DNA from 2 places in the Terribacillus sp. JSM ZJ617 genome. Region 2 is predicted to be linked to the other one. Evidence: riboswitches for the same ligand, from Rfam matches in the RefSeq annotation. Region 2 holds a riboswitch; the other holds the start of a gene.
What was found. A riboswitch is a leader RNA that binds a small molecule or an ion and turns the genes downstream of it on or off. The one in region 2 is predicted to bind glycine.
Positions count from the first base shown of each region.

Region 1: linked by a shared signal. The riboswitch ahead of ACH6C1_RS01620 (amino acid permease) and the one ahead of gcvT (glycine cleavage system aminomethyltransferase GcvT) in region 2 are both predicted to bind glycine.

Region 1 is NZ_JBISEQ010000001.1:319,558-323,885, forward strand. It holds gene ACH6C1_RS01600 (sensor histidine kinase) at 1-250, shown strand, start outside; gene ACH6C1_RS01605 (class I SAM-dependent methyltransferase) at 325-1,035, opposite strand; gene ACH6C1_RS01610 (DUF2268 domain-containing putative Zn-dependent protease) at 1,145-1,909, shown strand; gene ACH6C1_RS01615 (LSm family protein) at 2,047-2,340, opposite strand; glycine riboswitch at 2,603-2,681, shown strand; gene ACH6C1_RS01620 (amino acid permease) at 2,803-4,146, shown strand; gene ACH6C1_RS01625 (YrhA family protein) at 4,308-4,328, opposite strand, start outside.
Region 2 is NZ_JBISEQ010000002.1:626,698-631,025, reverse strand. It holds gene ACH6C1_RS09400 (DEAD/DEAH box helicase) at 1-1,366, opposite strand, end outside; glycine riboswitch at 1,562-1,650, shown strand; gene gcvT (glycine cleavage system aminomethyltransferase GcvT) at 1,807-2,907, shown strand; gene gcvPA (aminomethyl-transferring glycine dehydrogenase subunit GcvPA) at 2,922-4,280, shown strand; gene gcvPB (aminomethyl-transferring glycine dehydrogenase subunit GcvPB) at 4,264-4,328, shown strand, end outside.

The DNA of each region.
Region 1 (4,328 bases), on a different contig from region 2:
TGATGATAGGAATATCATCATACACTTTATCGACACTGGGGTGGGTATACATCCTGAGAACTGGTTGAGTGTATTTGATCCCTTTATTTCGCTGGGAGATAAAGAGCAAGGAATGGGATTAGGTCTGGCGTTTGTGAAGAAGATGATGACTGAACACTTAGGGGATATAAGTATAGTCGACAGTTCATCGACTGGCACGCATTTCAAGCTTGAAATACCACAAGAAGGCATGCTGAATGGTGGTAAATAAAATCCTTGGATTCATGAAGCATTTGATAATATGAAAAAGGAAGCTCAACATTTAGCGTTGAGCTTCTTTTTGTTTCAACTACATCTGAATATGCGAAACCCCAACTTATCTTTATTTCGCTGCATGATTTCCTTGTGTTTTTCCAATATCTCTAACAATGCATCATCGATAGATTCTGATAGGGAGTAATCAGCAGCGTTCTGTTCATCAACCTGATCCAATGTTGGTTGGTATTTCGTTATATCAACTTGCTGAAATCCAGCTTTTCTAAAGGCTGTCAGCCATTCATCCTCCGTTAATAATTGTGGGAAGCGATAAAAATCCACAATAGAAGACCGTTCTTCTTCTGAAATTGTTTGCTCCAATACAGTTTCGATTGCGAATAATCTTCCGTTCGGCTTCAGCACTCTTTTGAGCTCACGAATAGCGGAGGCAACATTGGTAAAGGAAAGGACGGATTCGGAGAGGGCCATATCAAAATGCTTATCCGGGTAGGGGAGATTTTCAGTGTCTCCGTGTTTGGCTTCAATCGGTAGATTTAAACTTGAGAACCTTTGCTGGGCTTTCTCCACCATTATGCTGCTGTTGTCTAAGGCACTAACACTGGAGCCGAATTGCTGAGCTAGGTAAGCAGCAGTTTGCCCCGTGCCGCATCCTGCGTCCAGAAGTATTGTATCACTACTGATTTTCTCCTCATCCAAGATTTTCTTCGTTAATTGTAATCCGCCGGGATGGGCGCCACCCACTCCAAATAATGCGAGACAATCAAGATATGTGTAATTCAAACGTAACCCCTGCCTTTATATGACATCATTGCAATATGCTATGAATACAGAAAAGTTTTGTGCCAATAGTCTTCATACTGAATAAATTGGTGGTGTTAGGGGGGAGGAAATGAGCGTAATCAGAACGGATGAATGGCTGCTTGAAAATTATGAAGATCCACTCGCACTTTGCGAGAAGCTAACTGCACTTTTTGCTGACGCTTCTGCAGCTGAAATATATGATTACTTCATACGGCATGGCATGTACCGTCCGATAAGGAAAAAGCGTAAACAGCTGGATCAAAAGGTGTGGGAGATCGTGCGGCAGGACGAGGCATTTCTGCAAAAGGAGTGGGAAGGTCCGGATATACCTATCTATATCTTCCCTTCAGATGCCCGTAATAAATGGCTGCAAAAGCAATTGGGCGGTAAATCCGGTTTAGCATTCAAGGATAAGCTCTTTTTATTTTTATCACCAGAAAATACAGAAGAGGAGATAAAAGCAATATTCACGCATGAGTATAATCATGTTTGCCGACTGAATCGCTTTGATAAGAGCGAAGAGATGTACACTTTGCTGGATGCGATTGTATTAGAGGGGATAGCTGAAAATGCTGTTACGGAAAGATTGGGAGAGGAACTGACTGCCAGGTGGGCATCGTTTTATCCGGATAAGAAAATCGAGAAAATGTGGTCTGATTATATTGTTCCGAAGCAGGAGCTTTTGCCGAAGGATGATGAATATCAAGCTATTTTATTTGGTCATCGCAGGTATCCAAAGATGCTAGGGTATTGTGTTGGTTATCATGTAGTCAAAAATTATATGGAAAGATACAGCTTATCCAGTGAAGACTTGCTGTCTGTCGAAGCCAGTGTAATTGCCGGAGATATGTAAGGGTTTATGGAGCTTATGCTTACATATCCTGTGAGAACTCCGGAGACATGGACATGAAGAAAGCCCGGCTGCACCAATTCCAGGCTTTTTCATGCTGTCATACGGTAATCAAATTTATATGGAATACGGCTATATAGTCAGATCCAGAATAGAGAAAGCAAGGCTATTCCTGCGATGGCTCCAAAAGCTACTCCAAAACCAAAGCCAAAGCCGCGCCCAAAACCACCGCCATAACCGCCGCCATACCCATTTCCGTAGCCTCCGTAACCGAAGCCTCCTAGATTTCTGGAGCGGCCCATAGGCTGCAAATATACACGATCCCGGTCTACCCGCTGGATGATTCCTCTATGGACTTTTCCGTCATGGCAACGGATTTCAACAGCTTTACCGGTATACTTTTGGCATAATGAACGATATTGTCCAACTGACATATCTTCACCTCCATTATTTTAGGATACAGGGTATTATATGTCCTTGATAAAATATTGAAGGGTACAAGTATCTTAGGGGTTTAGCGGAATCTTGGTGAACAGCACATAAAATGCTGAAATGCTGGTGTTAGTAGAAATGACGAGCCCGGAGACGAAATTAGGATTTGACAAAAAATCTAACAAGGAATAGAATAATGACTATTCAACAGAATCTAAATAACTTAATAATAGAGCTATGAATGCTATGGATCACACTATAGCAGGAGCAGCTTCTGGAGAGACCGCCATTTGCGCGGCGCCGAAGGGTTCACAATCTCAGGCAAAAGGACAGAAGAGTATCGGATATGTATTTGTGTTGTGCTGCGCGCGTATGACCAATAGTATTTGTTATTCTTGTGATCAAGAGATTGGAGAGCCTCCAATCTCTTTTTTTATTGGGTTGAAATGAAGGAGGAGCTAGAGTTGGCACAACAAGAGTTAAAGAGGGACTTATCCAATAGACATGTACAGCTTATCGCTATTGGCGGTACGATTGGTACCGGATTATTTTTAGGATCTGGAAAAGCAATACAGCTGGCAGGTCCCTCTATCATCTTTGCTTATTTGATCGTAGGTATAGCGCTGTTTTTCGTGATGCGAGCACTAGGGGAACTGCTGTTATCGCAAGCAGGCTATCAATCTATTACAGACATTGCCGAAGACTATCTCGGACCTTGGGCATCGTTTTTGACGGGATGGACGTATTGGTTTTGCTGGATCATGACAGCGATGGCAGACGTAATAGCTGTCGGGGTGTATGTGAACTATTGGTTTGATATCCCGCAATGGATACCTGCACTTATCTGTGTAGTCGTTTTATTAGGGCTTAATCTATTAACGGTAAAGCTATTCGGGGAATTGGAGTTTTGGTTTGCCTTGATCAAGGTAGTGACGATTCTTGCGCTAATTGGAATAGGTATTTTTCTGTTGGTGATTGGATTCCAGACAGATGCAGGAACCGTATCGGTTACAAATTTGTGGGAGCATGGCGGACTGTTTCCAAATGGAATCTCCGGCTTCTTGCTAGCCTTCCAGATGGTAGTCTTTGCATATGTCGGAGTGGAACTGATTGGGGTATCAGCAGCCGAAACAGCCAACCCAGCTAAGAACATCCCATCTGCGATCAATAAGATACCATTACGAATTCTATTTTTCTATGTTGGAGCACTACTCGTTTTATTAATGATAAACCCATGGACAGAGCTGAATGCAGCAGAGAGTCCGTTCGTAAAAACATTTAGTTTGGTTGGTATCCCAATCGCTGCAGGTATCATCAATTTCGTCGTCTTAACATCCGCAGCATCAGCCGGGAATAGCGGCATGTTTTCCACAAGCCGCACCTTATATAATTTAAGCAAGCAAGACCAGGGGCCATCCCAGCTTGCTAAACTGAATAAAAAGCACGTCCCAGCGAATGCCTTATGGCTATCAGCGATTGTCGTATCAGTAGGAGCGCTCTTAAGCAAACTCATCCCAGAACAAGCCTTTGGAATTGTCACAAGCATTAGTGCTATCTGTTTTATCTGGGTTTGGAGCATCATTCTTATCTGTCATATTAAATATAAGAAAACACGTCCGAAATTGCAGAAGAAATCAACATTTAAGGCACCATTTACGCCGTTTGTGAACTATGCTGTGCTGGCGTTGTTTGCAGGGGTTCTTGTTATTATGTTGGTTGCTGATGAGACACGGCCCGCGTTGTTGCTGACGCCGGTGTGGTTTGTTTTGTTGTTTGGGTTGTATTGGGGGAGAGTAAATAAAGAATAAAAAAATTATATAGTAAGTAAAGTGAGAAATGATATCTAGCTGAATTAGTTTGATATCTAACAAACATAGATAGAATTACCAACCCAAGGATCGGTGATTCTATCTAACTATAAGTTAAGTTTATTTAACGAATGACCACAGCATAACGTAAGAGTAGTATCTCAGAGTACCAGTTTTAAGGC
Region 2 (4,328 bases):
GGATCCTTCCAATGCGCTGCTCCAGCCGCATCGGGTTCCATGGCAAATCATAATTGATCATATTACTGCAAAATTGGAGGTTGATACCTTCGCCGCCAGCTTCGGTCGCAATCAGTACTTGTGCGTGTTTTTCGAACAGCTCGCGCATCCAATCCTTTTTACCGGCCTTGAACCCACCTCGGAATGGAACGGAGGATATGTCGTGCTGCTTCAGCGTCCACTGCAAGTAAAATTGCGTTGCCCGGTATTCGGTAAAGATGATGAACTTTTCTCCTGGAGGAGCAGCCTTGATCAGCTCGACCACTTTCAGTGCCTTGCTATGCTGCGGCAGCTTTTCAATCTCTTTCATAACGGGCAAATACACATTACCGGTTTCCGGATTTTCCTCGACCATCTTTTTCATGGACAAATATGCCGCTTCCCTGGAGCTGCATAGCTCGCGGAGCAGGGTTATTTTTGCAAAGGTTGCTGCAGCACTGGTGGAGTCTTGCATATTTTCATATACCTGTCGCTCTTGTTCGGTAAAATCAATCCAAATCGTCTCCACTTTCCGCTTTGTCCATTGCAGTCCCGTTTCTTCCCGTCGGTTGCGGACCATCACTTTACGGATAAGCTCCTTCAAGTAATGATGCTCTTCTGCATCTCTTCGGTCATCTCCATATGTATCTTTGAATTGCTTGTAGCTGCCAAGGTAGCCAGGCTTTAGCAAGGATACAAGATTGTAAATATCACTTAGCTTGTTTTGGACAGGCGTTGCAGTCAGCAGCAGGCAATATTTCTTTTTGAGCGATTGGATGAACGCATAGTTTCTTGTCTTATTGTTTTTCAGTTTATGCGCCTCATCGATCAGCACGAAATCATAGTCCTGCTCCAAAATGATCTCCCGGTGAGGGGAGCGCTTTGCCAAGTCGATGGAGGAGACGATCACATCATAATGCTCCCACACATATTGCTTACGCTGGGAGGCTGCCGGAATATGAAATTTTGTGTTCAATTCGTTCACCCATTGGTTCACTAAAGATGCCGGCACGAGCAGAAGTACTTTTTTCACCAAGCCTCGTATCATTAATTCTTTCAATACGAGACCTGCTTCAATCGTTTTCCCCAGACCAACTTCATCTGCCAGGATGGCGCGTCCATTCATTTCTTCCACAACTCGCCGGCTTGCTTCCAGCTGATGGGGATGGAAGGTCATATGCGGCAGATAGCCAGGTGCAACCAACCCGGTAAATGTATCGATATTCGTTTCCTTGGCCGCTGTATAAGCCATCTTGAAATGCTCCCATGATGCTGTTTCTCCTTCTTGCTGCAATTTATCATCCATCATGTCGAGGAAAGGTTTATCATCTTTTATATGCACCTGCATTGTGATTTCATCTCCTTATTCTTCGGAGTTTCGTTTAAAAAGCTTAAAAAGGTAGACACATCGTAAAAATGTTATGTTATAATGAGGCTGAAACCAGACATTATCAATATTTTTTATTAAAATGTTTGGATTTTGCTTTTTTATAGGTTGATTGTCTGTTAGTATGCCCGCGTTTTCCAATTTCATAAACCGCGAGTGAATGTTGGAGGAGAGACCGCTGTACAGCGGCGCCGAAGGAGCAAATATTGAGTGAATCTCTCAGGCAAAAGAACTCCAGCACGACGCAACTCTGGAGAGTGCTTCCGTAGTAGAAGCCACCCAAGAAGCAACTATGGTCCAAGGACGATAAGAAACTTTCTGGTAAATGGACAGAGCCCCTCAAAGCTTTTTCGAGGTGGCTCTGTTTTTTGTTGCGAGGTACATAAGAGAGGAGCAAGATGATGAGTGAGTTGAGAAGAACCCCGCTTTATCCTGCTTACGAGGCAAACAGCAAGACGATCGATTTCGGGGGATGGGAACTGCCAGTCCATTTCAGCAGCATCCAGGAAGAACATCATGCAGTGCGGCAGGCGGCCGGTTTGTTCGATGTTTCCCATATGGGTGAGATTCTGGTTGAAGGACCAGCTAGCAAAGACTTTCTGCAGTTTGTCCTGACAAATGACATTGAACTGCTCGTTCCGAATAAAGCGCAATACAGTGTCATGTGTTATGAAAATGGCGGAACAGTAGACGATTTAATCGTTTATATGCTGGAAGAGAACCGTTATCTGCTAGTTGTGAATGCCAGCAATACAGCAAAGGACTTGGAGTGGCTGCTTTCTCATAAACGAGATGGTGTCAGTATCGAAGATCAATCAGATGCTTATATGCAAGTTGCCCTGCAAGGACCTCATGCAGAGCAAATACTGCAGAAGCTGACAGATGAAAAATTGTCGGAAATTTCATTTTTCCGATTCGCTTTTCCAGTGCATCTGGAAGGGGCGGAAGGAGATTTCCTAATCTCACGCACAGGCTACACTGGCGAAGATGGCTTTGAAATCTACGGACCGGCTGCAAGCGGGCAAGCTGTCTGGGAGCTTTTGCTGGAAAACGGTCAAGCATACAATCTTCAGCCAGTTGGTTTGGGTGCAAGGGATACCTTACGCTTTGAAGCGAATCTGCCGCTGTATGGGAATGAGTTGTCGAAGGACATTACGCCGATCGAGGCGGGAATTGGATTTGCAGTGAAAACGAATAAGTCTGCCGAATTCATCGGAAAAGAGACCTTGAAGAAGCAAAAAGAGAACGGAGCGAACCGGAAGCTCGTCGGCATTGAAATGCAGGAAAAAGGGATACCGCGCCATGGTTATCCAATTTTCAGCGGTGACGAACAAATCGGTGAGGTAACGACAGGAACAAAGTCACCGACACTGGATAGTTATATCGGCCTTGCACTCGTACAAGCGGATGCTGTCGAAGAAGGCAGTCTGGTGGAAGTGCAGATACGAAAGAAACGGCTGCAAGCCAAGGTAGTTGCAACACCATTCTATAAACGGAAATAGAGGGAGGATACAGCATGGATTTCAGGTACTTACCGATGACAGAGCAAGACAAAGAAGAAATGCTTCAAACGATAGGCGTGAAAGACACGGAGGAGCTGTTCTCTGATATCCCCGAGGAAGTTCGCTTGAAGGGACCGCTTCAGATCAAGGAACCGAAAAGTGAAGGGGAATTGAAAGCTGAACTGGCAGCTTTGGCAAGTCGTAACGTGACGATGAAAACACATGCTTCCTTCCTTGGAGCTGGTGTGTACGATCATTACATTCCTTCGATTGTGGATCATGTTATATCGAGATCTGAATTCTATACAGCTTATACGCCGTATCAGCCTGAAATTTCCCAAGGAGAGCTGCAGGCAATCTTTGAGTTCCAGACGATGATTGCTGAGCTGACTGGAATGGATGTTGCGAATAGCTCCATGTATGATGGCGGAACTGCACTTGCAGAAGCAGCGACATTAAGCGCTGGCCATACGCGGAAGAAGAAAATCATTGTATCAGAAGCGGTTCATCCGGAATCTCGACAAGTGATCGATTCTTATGGAAGAGGGCAGCATTTGGAAATTGTCACAGTTCCTCATAAGGATGGCTTGACCGATTTAGAAGCACTGGAAGAAGCTGTGGATGAGGATACGGCTAGTGTCATCGTGCAATATCCGAATTTCTTCGGACAGGTCGAACCGTTAGCTGTTATTCGCAAAATCATAGATGCACAGCCGAAAGCGATGATGGTTGTCTCCAGCAATCCGTTGGCTTTAGGATTCTTGACTCCGCCAGGCAGCTTCGGAGCAGATATCGTTGTTGGGGATACACAGGTATTCGGTATCCCGGCGCAGTTCGGCGGTCCTCACTGCGGCTATTTCGCAAGCTCAGCGAAATTGATGCGCAAGCTGCCAGGAAGACTTGTCGGACAGACGAAAGATGAGGAAGGCAGACGTGGTTTCGTTCTGACACTCCAAGCACGTGAGCAGCATATCCGCCGGGACAAGGCCACATCGAATATTTGCTCCAATCAGGCATTGAATGCTTTGGCTTCTTCAGTTGCCATGAGTGCACTAGGCAAAAAAGGTGTAGCTGAGATGGCTCACTTGAATATCCAAAAAGCACTTTATATGAAAAAGCAGCTTGAAGCACACGGGCTGCAAGTCATCTTCCAAGGTGCCTTCTTTAATGAATTGGTAATTAAAGTAGAAGATGATGCGGATGCACTGAATGATCATCTGGTTACACAAGGGTTTATCGGGGGGTATCACTTGGGACGGATTGATGATCGTTTGAAGAACCACATACTTGTAGCTGTGACGGAGCAGCGCACAAAAGAACAGATTGATACATTTGTAAGAGAGGTGGCTGCAGTCCATGCAAAACAATACTGATTTCCCATTGTTATTCGAACAAACGAAAGCAGGCAGGACAGGATACAG